Regions from separate parts of the Streptomyces siamensis genome, predicted to be linked through region 3. Evidence: riboswitches for the same ligand, from Rfam matches in the RefSeq annotation. Region 3 holds a riboswitch; each other region holds the start of a gene.
What was found. A riboswitch is a leader RNA that binds a small molecule or an ion and turns the genes downstream of it on or off. The one in region 3 is predicted to bind cyclic di-AMP.

Region 1 (4,437 bases), on a different contig from region 3:
TCGGTGCGCGCCGTGCCGGCCGCCCCGGCCGCCGGTCGGTCCCGGCACCTCCGGGCGCTGCGGATACCGTCGGGGAGTGACCGAGCCCCACGCCTCCGCCAGCCCCGCCCCCGAACTCTTCACCTGGGAGTTCGCGACCGACCCCTACCCGGCGTACGCCTGGCTCCGGGAGCACGCCCCGGTGCACCGGACCCGGCTGCCCAGCGGGGTGGAGGCCTGGCTCGTCACCCGGTACACGGACGCCCGGCAGGCGCTCGCCGACCAACGGCTGTCCAAGAACCCCGCCCATCACGACGAACCCGCCCACGCCAAGGGGAAGACGGGCATCCCGGGCGAGCGCAAGGCCGAGCTGATGACCCATCTGCTGAACATCGACCCGCCGGACCACACCCGGCTGCGGCGGCTGGTCAGCAAGGCGTTCACCCCGCGCAGGGTGGCGGAGTTCGCGCCGCGCGTGCAGGAACTGACCGACCGGCTGATCGACCGGTTCGCGGGCGAGGGCTCCGCGGACCTCATCCACGACTTCGCGTTCCCGCTGCCCATCTACGCCATCTGCGACCTGCTCGGCGTCCCCCGCGAGGACCAGGACGACTTCCGGGACTGGGCGGGCATGATGATCCGGCACGGTGGCGGGCCGAGGGGCGGGGTGGCGCGGTCCGTCAAGAAGATGCGCGGCTATCTGGCCGACCTCATCCACCGCAAGCGGGAGGCGCTGCCCGAGCACCCCGCACCCGGCGAGGACCTCATCTCCGGGCTCATCCGCGCCTCCGACCACGGCGAGCACCTCACCGAGAACGAGGCCGCCGCGATGGCGTTCATCCTGCTCTTCGCGGGATTCGAGACGACGGTCAACCTCATCGGCAACGGCACCTACGCCCTCCTCACCCACCCCGGGCAGCGGGCCCGCCTCCAGACCTCCCTCGCCGCGGGGGAGCGGGCACTGCTCGAGACCGGGGTCGAGGAACTCCTGCGCTACGACGGGCCGGTCGAGCTCGCCACCTGGCGGTTCGCCACGGAGTCCGTGCGGATCGGCGGGCAGGACATCGCGCCCGGCGATCCCGTCCTCGTCGTCCTGGCGGCTGCGGACCGTGACCCCGCACGGTTCGAACAGCCGGACACGCTCGACCTGTCCCGGCGTGACAACCAGCACCTCGGGTACGGTCACGGCCTTCACTACTGTCTCGGCGCGCCGCTCGCCCGTCTGGAGGGGCAGACCGCGCTCGCCACGCTCCTCGCCCGCCTGCCCGATCTGCAACTCGCGGGGGATCCGGCCGATTTGCGCTGGCGTGGTGGCCTCATTATGCGTGGATTGCGCACACTTCCGGTGGAGTTCACGCCGATCAGGTAGGCATGCCGCGGAACGGCGTCCCGACCGGCAGTGGATGACGGTCCGTCATATCTGTGATCTTCACGTGATCTGCGCTGCATCGACTTGTGACAAGCGTTCGAGTGCGGATACGTTCACCCAGCAACGCGGCCCATCTGTCGCTGTAGCCGCTGTAGTCACCTGCTGTCACGCGAAAGGCTTCCGCATGCTCTCCGGGAACGGCCGTCACCGTCGCCCCCGTCAGGCCCCGGCCCTCATCGTCGCCGCAGGAGTGACCGGATCGGCCATCGCGATCCCGTTGCTCGGCGCCACCAGCGCGAGCGCAGCCGACGGCACCACGTGGGACCGGGTCGCGGAGTGCGAGAGCGGCGGCGCCTGGAGCGCCGACAACGGCAACGGCTACTACGGCGGCCTTCAGTTGACCCAGGACAACTGGGAGAGGTACGGCGGTCTCGCCTACGCCCCGAGCGCCGACCAGGCCAGCCGCTCGCAGCAGATAGCCATCGCGGAGAAGGTCCTCGACGGCGAGGGGCTCACCGCCTGGCCGACCTGCGGGCCGCTCTCCGGGCTCAGCAAGAACTCCGCTGACGTCGAGGTCGACACGGGCCTGGGCGACGATTCCTCGAACGAGGGCGGTTCTTCGGACTCGTCCGGTTCGTCCTCTTCATCTGATTCTTCCGACTCCTCTTTCTCGTCCGGTTCGTCCTCCCTGACCGACACCTCGCGCGAGGGCGGGAACTCCACCAAGTCCGACACCTCGTCCGACGAGGACTCCCAGGACTCGGACCGCTCGGACCAGGCGACGCCGAAGAGCGATGGATCGGACAAGTCGGGCCGGAGCGACGAGTCTTCGGAGGCGTCCGAGGGCGGCACGGCCGGAGCCGGCCGCCACCGCGGCGACAGCGCCGACGAGGACGCCACGGAGGGCGCGGGTGACGCCCGCAAGGACGGCACTCCGGGGCGGCACGCCTCCCGCGGCTCGGCCCCCTCGCGTGAATCCGCCGACGGCTCCTACACCGTGCGCAACGGCGACAGCCTCTCGACGATCGCCGACGCCCTCGACCTGCCGGGCGGATGGTCCGGGCTGTACGACGCGAACAAGAAGACGGTCGGCGCCGACCCCGACCTCATCCTCCCCGGTCAGAGCCTTGCAGTTGATGCCGAATCGGGCGAAAAGTAGCGGGAGTTCGCGTCACGGTTCGCCGTGGAATGTCCGGTTTGGTGCGAGTGAGAGATGAGTCTCAGAGGCCCTGATCGTCTTTGGAATTCCGTCGACCGCATGCCTACGGTCGTGATCGCTCGCCACAGCGGGCCCCGACGGTCGCAACGCCGAATCCTGCCGACGGCCGTACGGGAACAGTCGACGCGTCAAGCGCCGTGGGCAGGAGCGGGGGACCCAAGGTAAGTGCCGCGAACGGTTGTTGAACCGGGAGCGGCTAGGGGTGGAGCCGAGCGCTGGAGCGCGCGGCCGGGCACTCACCCGCCCGAACCCGACAGCTCACCTCGCAGGCGTCGGTGAGGGGATCCTCCATGCTGTTTTCCGACAAGGGCAAGCACCGTCGTCCTTCCAAGGCCGCACGTGTCGCCGCCCTCGCCGGTGTCACCGGTGTCGCCATCGCCGCTCCGCTGATGGCCGCCGGCAACGCCTCCGCCGCCACCGCGTCCGAGTGGGACGCCGTCGCCCAGTGCGAGGCCGGCGGCAACTGGGCCATCAACACCGGCAACGGCTACTACGGCGGCCTGCAGTTCGCGGCCTCCACCTGGGCCGCGTACGGAGGCACCGCCTACGCCTCCACCGCCGACAAGGCCTCCAAGGCCCAGCAGATAGCCGTCGGTGAGAAGGTTCTCGCCGCGCAGGGCAAGGGCGCCTGGCCGACCTGCGGCACGGGCCTGTCGAACGCCACGTACAACGGCGGCAGTGCCGACTCCGCGTCGAGCACCCCGAGCACCACCACCCGTACGACGGAGCAGCCCGCCTCACGTTCGGCCGAGCGCCCGGCCGCCAAGGAGACCGTCACCACCCCGACCGGCGAGAAGGTCAAGAAGGGTGACGGCGAGTACAAGGTCGTCAAGGGCGACACCCTCAGCTCCATCGCCGAGAAGAAGCACGTCAAGGGTGGCTGGCAGCAGCTGTTCAAGCTGAACAAGGACATCGTCGACGACGCCGACTTCATCTTCCCGGGCCAGCAGCTGCACCTCGGCTGACCGGCCCTCGCGCGGCGGCCGCGCCCCCCACCGGCCGCCGTGCGTCCGTCCGCGACCGCAGCCCCCACCTGCGTCCGCGCCCCCATCGGCCGTGTGCGGTCCGGACCGGCGTCCACGCCGTCCGGTCCGGCCCCGCGCCGCCGGTCGCGGTCCGGCACCGGTCCCCGAAAGGCCTCGGCCGGTCCATGGCTCTCCCATAGAAGAGGTCTCCGCACCGGAGGTCTCGTGAGGGTCCCCCCGTCCCCACGGGCTCCCCGCCCCGGCACGTGTTCCCCCGCACGCGCCGGGGCGGGGCTTTTCGTGCGGGGCGGTATTCATGTACGGGGCAGGTTTTTGTTCCGTTCGGAAACAATTTACGCTCGGTTCTGCTCAAGGGGTGGTCGTCAGGCTGGCCGATCCCCCCGGGGCGGTTAGGCTCATGTCGCGAAGCCGTCCCAGGCTCCGCGCCGTGCCGGGCCCGGTGTCCGGCGTACCCGCGTCACATCCCAGAAGGAGATGCTCGTGCCGTCCATCGACGTCGTCGTAGCCCGGGAAATCCTGGACTCCCGAGGCAACCCCACGGTCGAGGTCGAGGTCGGCCTCGACGACGGCAGCACCGGTCGTGCCGCCGTCCCGTCCGGCGCCTCCACCGGTGCCTTCGAGGCCATCGAGCTCCGCGACGGTGACCCCAACCGCTACCAGGGCAAGGGTGTCGAGAAGGCCGTCCTCGCCGTCATCGAGCAGATCGGCCCGGAGCTCGTCGGCTACGACGCCACCGAGCAGCGCCTGATCGACCAGGCGATGTTCGACCTGGACGCCACCGACAACAAGGGCTCGCTCGGCGCCAACGCCATCCTCGGCGTCTCGCTCGCCGTCGCGCACGCCGCCTCCGAGGCGTCCGACCTCCCCCTCTTCCGCTACCTGGG
Region 2 (4,437 bases), on a different contig from region 3:
TCTTCGCGGTGGCCGCGACGCCCACGCCGAGGACGGCGACGTCCGGTGTGGCGGTGGCACTGCCCTGTCCGGTGACGGTGACCGTGGACGGGGTGGACTCGGCGGCGGCTCCGGGGCGGACCTCCAGCGCGAGGGCGGGGGCCGCGGCGGCCTGCGGGAGGGCGAGGGCGAGGAGGGTCACGGCGAGTGCGGTGGACACGCGGCGGGCGGGCATGGAGGTCTCCTTCGGGCCCCGCCCCTCGGGACGCGGGGGCGGTTCGCGGTCATCCCAGCACCGCGTGCCGCGCTCCGCCCCACGCCACTCCCGCGTTGTCACCTCACTGGTCGAGCCGCCGTCGGCGGACTCCGGCGGCGTCGGCGCGGCTCAGGCGACCGCCTCTATGCGCATCTTGATGTCGTCCGGGGAGAGGGCACCCTTGGCGGCCACATGGTCTCCCGACGACTCGCCGCGCAGCCGGCGCCCGATCCACGGGACCAGGTACTCACGCGCCCAGTGGATGTCGTCGCGCCGCACTTCGAGCGTGCCGCGGGGCGGCAGCGGCGGCCAGGGCTGGTCCGGGTCGGCCGGCACGTCGAGACCGAGTACCTGACCGGCGCGGAGCGCCACCCGGGTGTGCCCCTCGGGCGAGAGGTGCAGCCGGTCGCCGTCCCAGGCACGGCGGTCCTGAACCGTCTTGAGGGACCAGAGGTCGAGCACGGGGCAGCCGTAGCGGTCCGCGATGGCACGCACATGTCCGTTGTACGTGGCGATCTTGCCGCGCAGGTGCTTGAGCACGGGCACGCCACGGGTGTCGAAGCCGGTGGTCACCATGACGGTGCCGACGGCGGAGGTGAGGTCGGCGATCGCCTGCTCGAAGCGCTCCGCGACCTCGTCGGGGTCGGTGCCGGGCCGGATGATGTCGTTGCCGCCCGCGCAGAAGGAGACCAGGTCCGGGGCGAGTTCCTTGGCGCGCCCGAGCTGGTCCGCGACGATCTGGTCGAGCAGTTTCCCGCGCACGGCGAGATTGGTGTAGTTGAAGTCGCCCTCGGCGCGCCGGTCCGCGAGGAGCACCGCGAAGCGGTCGGCCCAGCCCACGAAGGCCCCGTCCGGACCGGGGTCGCCGACGCCCTCGGTGAAGCTGTCCCCCACCGCCACGTACGACCCGATCACTGATCTGTTGTCACTCTTCGAATCGTCTGCCACGTCGGACCATGATTCACCTTTCGATGTGAGCTACGCGACCGTAAGGAAGGGTTGACGGATGGTGAGATAAGCCACTCGTCAAGTATTGGTCAATCCGGAATAGGGCCCTGATCAGGAGCGTTGACCGTGTCCGCACGCGGAGGGCCGCAATCCGGCACCGGTGGCGCCGAATTGACGTGTCGACGCACCGAAGGCCGGACCCCGGGGATCGGGGGTCCGGCCTTCGGAGGTGGTCCTGCCTCGTGGACGTCGGGTCCCGCCGTCAGGAGCGGGACCCGGCGTCCGCGGCAGGAGGTGGCGGGCGCAGGGGACTGCGGAAGGCGTCAGCCGACGGCGACACCGTGCGAGCGCAGGTAGGCGACCGGGTCCACGTCCGAGCCGTAGTTCGGCGTGGTGCGGATCTCGAAGTGCAGGTGCGGTCCGGTGACGTTGCCCGTCGCGCCGGAGAGGCCGATCTGCTGGCCGGGGGTCACGGTCTGGCCCGCCGAGACGGACAGGGCCGACATGTGGGCGTACTGGGAGTACTTGCCGTCGGCGTGCTGGATGACGACCTGGTTGCCGTAGGCGCCGCCCCAGCCGGCGGAGACGACGGTTCCGGCGGCGATGGACTTGATGGTGGTGCCGGTCGGGACCACGAAGTCCACGCCGGTGTGGTACCCGCTGGACCACATGCTGCCCGCCACCTTGTAGGAGGTGCCGATGCTGCCGCCCGCGACCGGCAGCGTGTAGCCGGAGGAGCTCTTCGCGGCGGCCTGGGGCGCGGGGGCGCTCTCGGTCTTCGCGGCCGGAGCGGACGACCGGGTGGTCCCGGCGGACCCGGCCTTCGCGCCGATCGTCAGCTTCAGACCCGGATGGATCAGCGCCGGGTCGCCGCCGATGGCCGAGCGGTTGTCGGAGTACAGCTTCTTCCAGCCACCGCGGACGCTCTGCTGGTCGGCGATCTTCGAGAGATAGTCGCCGGTCTTGACGCGGTAGGTCTTGGTCCCGGCCACCTTCTTCGCCGCGACGGGAGCGGCGGTCACGGCCTTGCCCGCCTTCTGCGCGACGGTTGCGGCGGGGGTGGCGGCATGGGCGCCGGTGGCGCCCAGCAGGGGCAGCGCGAGTGCGGCGCCACCGGTTCCGGCGACGGCGATCGAGCGGGCGAAGCGGGGGGACTTGGGACGGCGGTGCTTACCCTTCGCGGGCATGACGAGTTCCTCTCCGGCGCCTGCGAGGTGAGCTGTCGGGTGCGGGCTGGAGATGCCCGGCCACGCGTGGGCGCGGCTGTACCCCGAGCCGTTCCGGAGACCGGAACAGGCATGGAACCTTGGGTCCCCCGCTCCTGCCGTGTGCGGGTCTGTGTGCGGATTCCGGCCGGCGGCAGGATTGGGCGTCCGTCCGGAGTGAGGGCGAACGTAAGCGAGACGAGAGCGCAGCCACAAGCAGGTGATTTTTCCGCGCTCCCGCCTTTCTTGATCCATGTCGGAAATGCCGGTCACTCTCCGTGAAGAGATGATCTTTTTGCCGACTCAACCAGCCCGCGGATACGGGCGCGTTGCGAAAAGCGGGCCGCGACGCATCGTCACGAATATGACGCTGCTCACGCGGCCCATCGCACGGCGCCCCAATCCAGGGCCAGTTGGAACGAAGGTCCCGATTCCGGCAGAACAGTCATATGCGACGTAGCCGGATGACTGCGGCATCGAGGTCCCCTCGCAGGCTCGTCCGCAGCCCGTGGTGCAGCAACACCGCACCTCGATGGATTTCGCCCGTATCACGGCATTCGTACGCCTGCGCTGGATCGAGTCCGCGCAGCCGGAGCGGGGCGGCCGGCTCGCCGTACCGCTGGGCCTGGAGCCAGGCGAGCACCACCGTCTCGTCGCCGTGGACGTACTGCACGGCGCTCAGGCCGCCCTCAGGAGGGCGCAGACGGTAGAGGTCCCCGCGCTGCACGACGGGGCGGATCTCCTTGTAGAGGCGGACCCATTCCCGCGCCTCGGCGAGCTCCTCCTCGCTCCACGCGGACAGGTCCCCACCGATGCCGAGCACCCCGGCCATGGCGCTCACGAACCGTGGACGCAGGGCGCTGACCCGGCCGTTGAGCTGGGTGTTCGGGCTGTCGGTGACCCAGGCGGACATGACCCGCGCGGGGTGGATCTGGCTGAGGCCGTACTGGATGGCGAGCCGGTCGAGCGGGTCGGTGTTGTCCGAGGTCCACACCTGGTCCGTACGGGCCATGATGCCGAGGTCGATCCTGCCGCCACCGCCGGAGCAGGACTCGAAGGCGACACCGGGGTGCGCGGCCCGCAGCCGGTCGAGGAGGGCGTACAGGGCCCGCACGTGCTCGACCCACAGCTTCTGCGGATAGGACTCTCCGGGCCAACCCGCGTCCGTGAAGCAGCGGTTGAAGTCCCACTTCACATAGTCGACCGGCGCACCGGAGAGCAGCCGGTCGAGCTGCTCCCACAGGTACTCCTGGACGTCCTGGCGGGCCAGGTTGAGAACGAGTTGATTGCGGTACTCCGTCCTGGTCCGCCCCGATTGGAACTGGACCCAGTCCGGGTGCGCGCGGTACAGCTCGCTGTCCGGATTGACCATCTCCGGTTCGACCCAGATCCCGAACCCCATGCCGAGCGCGTGGACATGGTCGGCGAGCGGCTTGAGCCCCGCGGGGAAACGGTCCGGGTTGGGCGTCCAGTCGCCGAGCCCGGCCCGGTCGCCGGTGCGCGCGCCGAACCAGCCGTCGTCGACCACGAACAGCTCGACACCGATCTCCGCGGCCCGCCGCGCCAGCGCCATCTGCTGGTCCTCGGCGATGTCGAAGGTGGTGGCCTCCCAGGAATTGAAGAGCACCGGGCGGTCCCGGCCGGCGTCCGGGACGACGTGCTCCCGCTGGTAGGCGTGCCAGGTCCGGCTCGCCCCGCCGAAGCCGCCGGCGCTCCAGAGCCCGGCGAAGACCGGGGTGGTGAACGACTCCCCCGCCTCCAGGCGCAGCAGCCCGGAGTCGTCGTACCCCGCGCCCCCGGTGATCTGCACCCGGGCGTCGGGCAGCTGGGCCACGGCGATCCGCCAGGACCCCGACCAGCCGAGGGCGCACCCGTACACCTCGCCGCTCTCCTCGGTGGCCTCGCTGTCCAGCGCGACCCAGGGCAGGTGCTGGTGCCCGGTGTGGCCGCGCCGGCTGCCGATGATCTTCTCCCCGTAGGTGAGGGGGGAGCGCACCAGCCGGGACTCGGCCGCCCACCGGCCGTGCAGCTGGGACAGCCGCCAGCCGT
Region 3 (4,437 bases):
AGGCGACCTCGGCCTCGTCGGCGGGGGCGGACGCGGGCAGGCCGTCGGCATTGATGCGGTCGTAGCGTACGGTGGCGATGAACTCGCCGCCCACTGTGGCCGCGAGACCCACCCTGTCCACGAAGTCGTGGTGCGTGAAGCGGTGGACGTCCTTCGCGGACAGGCGCGGATACGGCGCGAAGAAGCGGTAGTACTTCGACTCGTCGGACACCTGCTCGTAGAAGCTGACCAGGCGCTCGGCGTCATCGACGGTGATGGGCCTGATGCGGGCGGTGCCGCCGTCGCGCAGCACCACGTCGGCTTCCCAGTGAGCGGGGTACGCGTGCCCGTCCGGCGAGGTCTGCATGGGCCCCAGAGTACGGCTCGCGTCCGACAACGGCGCGCGGCAGTCTGTGGAGGACGGAAGCCGGATCGAGGCCGCGATCCGGCGACACTCGGGACGGGACTCCGGACCGCTCCGGGCAGTCTTCACGTTATGGGACACTGGTCTAGACAACCCTGAACACCTGAAGGGCAGCATCACATGGCTGAGCGCCGCGTCAACGTCGGCTGGGCTGAGGGCCTCCACGCCCGCCCCGCCTCCATCTTCGTCCGGGCCGCCACGGCCTCCGGCATCCCCGTGACGATCGCCAAGGCCGACGGGAACCCCGTCAACGCGGCCTCCATGCTCGCGGTCCTCGGCCTGGGTGCCCAGGGCGGCGAGGAGATCGTCCTCGCCTCCGACGCCGAGGGTGCGGACGCCGCCCTCGACCGCCTTGCCAAGCTGGTCGCCGAGGGGCTCGAGGAGCTCCCGGAGACTGTCTGATCGCATTGCCGGCGACGGCGGACTTCGCCCCGAGAGGCGAAAGAACGCCGTCCCGCACATCCGCCGAAGGGCTCGTCCGAGAATCTCGGACGAGCCCTTTGCTTTTCCCGTTTCCGGGCAGCAGAAATAATCCCCCGCGAATTACTCATCTTTGTATACGGTGCCCGTGTTAATGCCGCACGCCCGTCATGTTTACGGGATGTTGCGAAGTCCTCACACGCTCCGCCCGGTCCCCGCCGCCGGGAAAACGGAGCCGGTGCGCGGCCGTCGCACGCTCCGCGTGCAGAGCCGTGATCGACCGCGCCCGCTCGCTGTCGCCCCGCGCGACGGCGTCCACGATCCCGCCGTGCTCCGCCCAGGACTCCGCCGGGCCGGCCGGCACCTCCACGGTGTACATCCAGGCGATCTTGTGCCGCAGCTGCGCGAGCGTGGACGTCAGCGCCGGGCTGCCGGAGGCCTGCGCGAGGGTCTCGTGGAACCAGCCTCCCAAGGAGCGCAGATCCTCGCTGTGCCCCCTCCTGGCGCGCTCCTGACCGAGCCTGACCAGGCCCCGGAGCACCTTCAGATGGGCCTCGGTCCGGCGCTGGGCGGCCCGTGCCGCGGCCAGCGGCTCCAGCAGCATCCGCATCTCCAGCAGGTCCGACGCCTCCTGCTCGGTCGGCTCCGCGACACACGCGCCCGCGTGCCGCCGGGTGACGACGAAGCCCTCGGCCTCCAGCGTGCGCAGCGCTTCGCGCACGGGGACACGCGAGACGCCGTAGCGGCGGGCGAGCAGTTCCTCGGTGAGCCGGCTGCCGCGCTCGTAGACGCCCGAGACGATGTCGTCACGGATCGCCGTGCATACCGAGTGCGCCGGAATACGCATGACCGGACCTCCGCTTTAATGCCCGCGAAACGCCATCGATTGACGCCTGTTCAGTGACTCTATTGCAGGCAGCCGGAATTTCCGACGGGAGGCCGGAATCCATGGATATTTTTTGGACAGATGCCCGGCCGAAACGACGATGCCCCGGCTCGGTGAGCCGGGGCATCCAAAGTCGTGAAGAAGTCGCGGAGCGGACGTCGGAGGTTCACACCGCGCGAGCGGCGGCGCGCCGGGCGTCCGTGCCCCGCGGGCCGAGGTGCGTCAGACGCTCACACCGCGCGCGCGGAGGTAGCCGACGGGGTCCATGTCCGAGCCGTACTCCGCGGTCGTACGGGCCTCGAAGTGAAGGTGCGGTCCGGTGGTGTTCCCGGTGGACCCGGAGAGGGCTATCTGCTGCCCCGGGGTGACCGCCTGGCCGACGGAGACGCCGATGGACGACAGGTGGCCGTACATGGTGTACGTGCCGTCGTGCATCTTGATCACGACCTGGTTGCCGTAGGCGCCGCCCCAGCCGGCCGTGACGACCGTGCCCGAGCCGACGGCGTGGACCGGGGTGCCGGACGCCGCGTGGAAGTCGACGCCGGTGTGGCTGCCGGAGGACCAGAGGCTGCCACCGGTCTTGTAGCCCGTGGAGACGTACGAGCCGGTGATCGGCAGGACGAAGGAGTTGAGGCGCTTGCGCTCGGCCTCGCGGGCGGCGCGCTCCTTGGCCTCACGCTTCTTCTTGGCCTCCTCGGCGGCCCGCTTGCGGGCGGCCTCCTCGGCCTTCTTCAGCGCCGTGGCCTCGTCGGCGGCGCGCTGCTGCGCCACGGCCTGCTCGTCGATCTGCTCGGCTACCGAGTCGCCGAGGGAGACGACCGGAGTCAGTCCGGTCTGCTCGACGGAGGTCTCCGCGGCGAGCGCGGGTGCGGCCAGCGCCCCGACGACGCCGGTGGTGGTGAGCGCCGCGACGCCGACGGCGTTCGTGGTGGTGCGCTTCACGCGGCTCGGACGACGATGCTTCCCGGTGCCACAGGTGAACGCCATGTAGGGGCTGGTCCTTTCCTTCCCTCTCGCCTACCGGGTTAGCTGACGGGTTCGGAGCAGGAAGGTCTCCTACGGACCCCCTCCGGGAGGGCGTCCGATTCACCCCAGGGACTGCGTATGGGTCCCCGGCTCCCCTGGCTCGCGCCGTACGGGGACTCGGCGATGACTGTCCGGTGCCGCGGGCGCGGCGCACTGCCTGGCGAACAGCCGGATCGACGCTAGACGGGGCGCCTTTCGAACAACAAACGGATCACGGTTTTTGTAGTGCATGCCACAGGGCAGACAGGCAACCTCTCCACCAATACGGACAAATCGAGAAGGGAGTCCGGACAAAGCGAGGCCCAGGTGACGTATGCGCCACCTGGGCCTCCGAGATGTCGCGCCGCTCTACTCGGCCGTCACGACGGTCACTTCACCGATTCCGAGGGCCTGGACGGGCTCCTTGATCTTCTCGGCGTCGCCCACCAGCACCGTCACCAGCCGGTCCACCGGGAAGGCGTTCACGACGGCCGCCGTTGCCTCCACGGTGCCCGTCGCGGCCAGCTGCTGATACAGCGTCGCCTGGTAGTCGTCGGGCAGGAACTGCTCGACCTGGTCCGCGAGTGTGCTCGCCACGGCCGCCGCGGTCTCGAACTTGAGGGGCGCCACACCGACCAGGTTCTGCACGGCGACGTCCCGCTCGGCGTCGGTCAGACCCTCGGCGGCGAGGGTGCGCAGCACCTTCCACAGGTCGTCGAGCGCCGGACCCGTGTTCGGGGTGTCCACGGAGCCGCTGATGGCGAGCATCGCCACGCCCGTGGTGCCCGCGGAGGACGACGGCGCGGCCCGCAGGACCTGGCCGAACGCCCGTACGCCGTAGGTGTATCCCTTCTCCTCGCGCAGGACCCGGTCCAGACGCGAGGTGAGGGTGCCGCCGAGGCAGTAGGTGCCGAGCACCTGGGCGGGCCACACACGGTCGTGCCGGTCGGCCCCCACACGGCCGATGAGCAGCTGCGTCTGCACGGCACCGGGCCGGTCGACGATGATCACGCGGCCCGTGTCGTCGGCGCTCACCGGCGGCACCGGGCGCGGCTCGGCGGACGAGCCGGTCCAGGAGCCGAGCGTGTCGCCGAGCAGTTCGTCGACGTCGACGCCGGTGAGGTCACCGACGATGACCGCGGTCCCGGTCGCGGGACGCACGTGCTTCTCGTAGAAGGCGCGCACGGCCGCCGAGTCGATGTTCTCGACGGTCTCCTCGGTGCCCTGCCGCGGGCGCGACATGCGCGAGGTCGACGGGAAGAGCTCCTTGGAGAGCTCCTTGGCGGCGCGGCGGGCCGGGTTGGCCGACTCGTGCGGGATCTCGTCCAGCCGGTTGCGCACCAGCCGCTCGACCTCGCTGTCCTCGAACGCCGGTGCCCGCAGGGCGTCGGCCAGCAGACCGAGCGCCTTGGGCAGGCGGGAGACGGGGACTTCGAGCGACAGACGCACGCCGGGGTGGTCCGCGTGCGCGTCGAGCGTGGCGCCGCAGCGCTCCAGCTCCGCGGCGAACTCCTCGGCGGAGTGCTTGTCCGTGCCCTCGGAGAAGGCCCGCGCCATGATGGTGGCGACGCCGTCCAGACCGGTCGGCTCGGCCTCCAGGGGCGCCGCGAGCAGCACCTCGACGGCGACGACCTGCTGACCGGGGCGGTGGCAGCGCAGCACCGTCAGGCCGTTGTCCAGCGTGCCGCGCTCGGGGGCCGGGAACGCCCAGGGCTTGGCCTCG
Region 4 (4,437 bases), on a different contig from region 3:
CAAGGCGGTCGTCGCGGTCTGCTCGACGGACGACCGCTACGACAACGACGTCCACTACGCAGGAGGTTCCGTACGGGCCGCCGGCCTGCACGCCAGGTCGGCCGCGACGCTCGCCTCCGCCGCCCTTCCCCCGGACCCGGCGCACGTGGGCGAGGTGATGTGGCGGGACATGTGGGTGAAGCGGCTCCAGGCGGTGGAGCCACCGGTCCACACCTGGCTGGAGCACCAGACCCGGGATGCGTACTGGCGCCACGGGAGCGTCCGCGAGAACTACGGAGCGATCCGGGCGGCGGTCCTGGCGGTCGGCGGCTGGCACGACCCGTACCGCGACACGGTGCTGCGTCTGGTCGAGCACCTGCCACCCGATCGCGTACGCGGAGTGATCGGCCCGTGGTCGCACCACTATCCCGACCGGGACCGGCCGCCCGGCCCGGCGATCGGCTTCCTCCAGGAGACCCTGCGCTGGTGGGACCACTGGCTGCGCACCCCGACGACGCCCGGGACGGGCCCCGGCCCCGGCCCCGGCCCCGGCGGCATCATGACGGAACCGCTCCTGCGCTCGTACGTCATGGACGCGCGTCCCCCGGCGACGACGTATCCGGTGATCACCGGCCGCTGGGTGGGTGATCCCGTCTGGCCGTCGCCCTCCGTGACCCGGGTCACATACGCGCTCCAGGGCGACCCGGTGGCGGTGCGCTCACCGCAGCACACCGGGGTGGACGCGGGCCGCACCGTCCCACGCGGCCACGACGCCGACCTGCCCCCGGACCAGCGGGAGGAGGACGCCCGGTCGGTCTGCTTCGAGTTCGAGGTCACGGAGGAGACCTGGGTCCTGGGCCGCCCGGCGGTCCGGCTGCGGCTGACCTCGCACTCCCCCCGGGGCCAGGTGATCGCCAGGCTGTGCGACGTGGCTCCCGACGGCGCCTCGACGCTCGTCACCCGGGGCGTGCTGAATCTGTCGGCGCGCCACGGCAGCGACCGGGCGACGGCATGGGTGCCGGGCGCGACGGAGGACGTGCTCGTCGAGCTGGACCCCATCGGTCACGCGTTCCCGCCCGGGCATCACGTCCGGCTCGCCGTCTCCTCCGCGTACTGGCCGTGGGTCTGGCCCCAGCCCGGTCCGGAGACCGGCTTCACCCTGGACCCGGCGGCCGGCGTCCTCGAACTCCCGGTGAGGGCACGGGAGTCGGACCCGGCGATCGCCTTCGAGGAGCCGGAGCAGTCCGCACCCCTCGGGGCGGCCTCCCCCGCGACGCTGGACGAGCCGCGCCCCGAACGGCTCCTCGTGCACGACGTCGCCAAGGGCGAGTGGCGTCTGGAGACCGACCTCCGTCACGAAGGCACCCATATCCACCCGGACGGCCTCGAAGTCACCGAGGACGTCGGGGAGTCGTACACGATCGACGAGTCCGGCCCCTTGTCGGCGCGCGCCCGCTCGGCCTGGTCGGTCCGCTTCCACCGCCCTGACCTCGCCTGGGACGCCCGGGTGACGACGCGGTCGGAACTCACCTGCTCCGAAAGGGAGTTCATCGCCTCCGACGAGGTCATCTGCAGGGACGGCGACGAGGTGGTCTTCCACCGGACGTGGCAGAAGCGGATCCCGCGCACGTCGGGCTAGGCCCGCCGACGCTCCGGCCCTGCCCGCCGGGGCGGCCGGACGCACGACCGCCCTGCCCCACGGAAACCCCTGCGGCCTGCCCGAGTTGCCCGACTTATACCCTCCGGCCCGCCACGCCCTGATGTCCGAGTTGTACCTACTCGTACCGATAGGCCACCGAGGCGTGATGTCCGAGTTGCCGGTCTTGCCGCTTTAGTTGGCCTTGGTCTCGTGAGTTGGGTCACGTGCACCCTCGACCGGGAATTTACGCCGTCTTCACAGGATCCCTTTGCTAAAGGCAAGTTGAGGATCCAATTCCGGTTGAATCGGACGTATCGACACTGCCTTAATCAGGCGAAAGCGATCTTCGTCCGAAATTCAGCCCTTGTTCCCGACATGTGCTCTCGCATACGTTCACGTCGATCCCGGGCGGATCGCCGAATCCTGCCGCCGCCCGGACCCACCCACCCACGCACACACGGCAGGAGCGGGGGACCCAGAAAAGCCGTCGATCCAGACAAACCGGAACGACTAGGGGTCAAGCCGCACAGAGAGCGCGGCCGGGCACCTCCCCGCCCGAACCCGACAGCTCACCTCGCAGGCGCAGGAGAGGAAACCGCCATGTCCGGACGACTCATGAACCGCCGCTTCAGGACCAGCCCCCTCATCACCCGTGGCGTGCTCGCCGCCGGTGTGGGCGGAGTCGCCCTCGCACTCCCCCTCCTGAGCGCCACCGGCGCCCAGGCCGCCACCGCGACGCAGACCGTCCGGGCGACCGTCCCCCAGGTGCAGCTCCTCACCTACACCGTGGTCGCCGGTGACACCCTCCAGAGCGTCGCGAAGAAGAACCCGTCGAGCGGTGGCTGGCAGGCGCTGTACGACGCCAACAAGGCCGTCATCGGCCCCGACGCCGCCCACCTGCGCCCGGGACTGGTGCTGACGGTGGGCACGAAGAACCTCGCGACCGGCGTGGTGTCCCCGCTCACCAAGGCCGCACCGGCGGCAGCGGCCCCCTCCTCCGGCAAGACGTACGCCAACAACCTCGACGGCTGGATCAAGCACTCCCTGGACATCATGGCCAAGAAGCGCATACCCGGCACGTACAACGGCATCCACCGCAACGTGATGCGCGAGTCCTCCGGCAACCCCCGCGCCATCAACAACTGGGACTCCAACGCCAAGGCCGGCATCCCCTCGAAGGGCCTCCTCCAGGTGATCGACCCCACCTTCAAGGCGTACCACGTCCCCGGCACCTCGATGGACCCGTACGACCCGGTCGCGAACATCACGGCCGCCTGCAACTACGCCGCGGCGAAGTACGGCTCGATCGACAACGTCAACGGAGCGTACTGACCCGGCGACAGCGGCACATCGCCGATTCGGGGCGCGGGCGGACTTCCGCACGCGCCCCGAATCGGTATTTTTGTCCGTCTTTCTCAGACTTCTCTGATTTGTTCCGTTTCTTCGGTTGCGTCTACACCCCGAAGAGCCGTTCCAGCACGACCGCGATGCCGTCGTCCTCGTTCGACAAGGTCACCTCGTCGGCCACCGCCTTCAGTTCCGGATGCGCGTTGGCCATGGCGATCCCACGGGCCGCCCAGTCGAACATGGGGATGTCATTGGGCATGTCGCCGAAGGCGAGGGTCTCGGCGGGCGCGAGACCGAGGTGCGCCGCGGCGAGGGCGAGACCCGTCGCCTTGGTCACGCCGCATGGCTGGAGTTCGACGGTACCCGGCCCCGACATGGTGACCGTCGCCAGCGAACCGACCACCGACCGTGCCGCCGAGGCCAACTCGTCGTCGGTCAGGGAAGGGTGACGGAGCAGCACCTTGCTGATGGGCTCCGTCCACAGGTCGTCGCGCCGCCGCACCCGTACCGCCGGGAGCGTCGGGTGGGGCATCACGTAGCCCGGCTCGATCAAGGTCAGCCCGTCCACGCCGTCCTGGTCCACCGCCGCGTACAGCAGGCCGACTTCCGCCTCGATCTTGCCGAGCGCCGTCTCCGCCAGTTCCCTGTCCAGGGTCACCGACCACAGCATCCGGTCCGCCCCGGCGTCGTACAGCTGCGCTCCCTGACCGCACACCGCCAGTCCCTCGCCGCCGAGTTCGTCCAGCAGCGGTCGCACCCTCGGTGCGGGACGGCCCGTCACCACGAGATGCCGGGCACCCGCCTCGGCCACCCTCGCCAGCGCGGCCCGCGACCGGTCGGAGAGGGTGTCGTCGCCGCGCAGCAGCGTTCCGTCCAGGTCAGTGGCGATGAGTGAATATGCAGTCGGAGCGGCCATGATCCGAAGAATACGGATCGCACGACTCAACGGCCCGCCGTGAACCGGACGACGTCCGGTATCCCGCCCGCAACGCCCTTCACCGTCCGGACGGCAGGGGCAGTTCGCCGTACAACCCGTGCGCGCGGTACACGGAGGCGCCCTTCTCCACAGCCACGCAAGGGCGAGGTGCGCCGCTTCGCCCGCAGCGCACCTCGCCCCAACTCACCTGTGTGCGGCGGCCAGATGTCCGGCCAGCCGGGGCGAGGCGAACTCCGTCCCGCACACGAACCGCATCACCGGCCCGTACGAGGCCGCCGCCGGCAGCCCGGTGAAGTACAGGCCTCGGACGGAGGAGCGGTAGCCCGCGCCCAGCCTCGGGGTGCCGCGGCTGACCGCCAGTTCGGTGCGCAGCTCGTGCCCGAGGAAGTCCATCGCCGCGACGTCGACGCGATAGCCGGTCGCCGCGACGACGTGGTCGGCGAAGAGTTCCTCGGCCCGGCCCCCATGGGTCCGGACGGTCAGGACGGGGCTGCCCTCGCGCACCTGGGCGCGGACGATCCGCTGGACCTCACGG

Region 1: it holds a riboswitch for cyclic di-AMP, as region 3 does, so the genes downstream of both, ABEB03_RS41630 (transglycosylase family protein) here and ABEB03_RS30255 (M23 family metallopeptidase) in region 3, are expected to answer to the same signal.
Region 2: it holds a riboswitch for cyclic di-AMP, as region 3 does, so the genes downstream of both, ABEB03_RS29450 (M23 family metallopeptidase) here and ABEB03_RS30255 (M23 family metallopeptidase) in region 3, are expected to answer to the same signal.
Region 4: it holds a riboswitch for cyclic di-AMP, as region 3 does, so the genes downstream of both, ABEB03_RS09835 (transglycosylase SLT domain-containing protein) here and ABEB03_RS30255 (M23 family metallopeptidase) in region 3, are expected to answer to the same signal.

What each region holds. Positions count from the first base shown of each region.
Region 1 is NZ_BAABKB010000046.1:106-4,542, forward strand. It holds gene ABEB03_RS41620 (cytochrome P450 family protein) at 77-1,348, shown strand; gene ABEB03_RS41625 (transglycosylase family protein) at 1,533-2,507, shown strand; cyclic di-AMP (ydaO/yuaA leader) riboswitch at 2,691-2,854, shown strand; gene ABEB03_RS41630 (transglycosylase family protein) at 2,858-3,532, shown strand; gene eno (phosphopyruvate hydratase) at 4,028-4,437, shown strand, end outside.
Region 2 is NZ_BAABKB010000027.1:189,537-193,973, reverse strand. It holds gene ABEB03_RS29460 (SIMPL domain-containing protein) at 1-214, opposite strand, end outside; gene ABEB03_RS29455 (SGNH/GDSL hydrolase family protein) at 365-1,150, opposite strand; gene ABEB03_RS29450 (M23 family metallopeptidase) at 1,507-2,370, opposite strand; cyclic di-AMP (ydaO/yuaA leader) riboswitch at 2,375-2,526, opposite strand; gene ABEB03_RS29445 (alpha-galactosidase) at 2,834-4,437, opposite strand, start outside.
Region 3 is NZ_BAABKB010000029.1:81,028-85,464, forward strand. It holds gene ABEB03_RS30240 (bifunctional acetate--CoA ligase family protein/GNAT family N-acetyltransferase) at 1-346, opposite strand, end outside; gene ABEB03_RS30245 (HPr family phosphocarrier protein) at 524-805, shown strand; gene ABEB03_RS30250 (GntR family transcriptional regulator) at 975-1,670, opposite strand; gene ABEB03_RS30255 (M23 family metallopeptidase) at 1,932-2,696, opposite strand; cyclic di-AMP (ydaO/yuaA leader) riboswitch at 2,709-2,868, opposite strand; gene ABEB03_RS30260 (M16 family metallopeptidase) at 3,084-4,437, opposite strand, start outside.
Region 4 is NZ_BAABKB010000003.1:189,929-194,365, reverse strand. It holds gene ABEB03_RS09840 (CocE/NonD family hydrolase) at 1-1,618, shown strand, start outside; cyclic di-AMP (ydaO/yuaA leader) riboswitch at 2,085-2,196, shown strand; gene ABEB03_RS09835 (transglycosylase SLT domain-containing protein) at 2,219-2,950, shown strand; gene ABEB03_RS09830 (HAD family hydrolase) at 3,072-3,881, opposite strand; gene ABEB03_RS09825 (FAD-dependent oxidoreductase) at 4,086-4,437, opposite strand, start outside.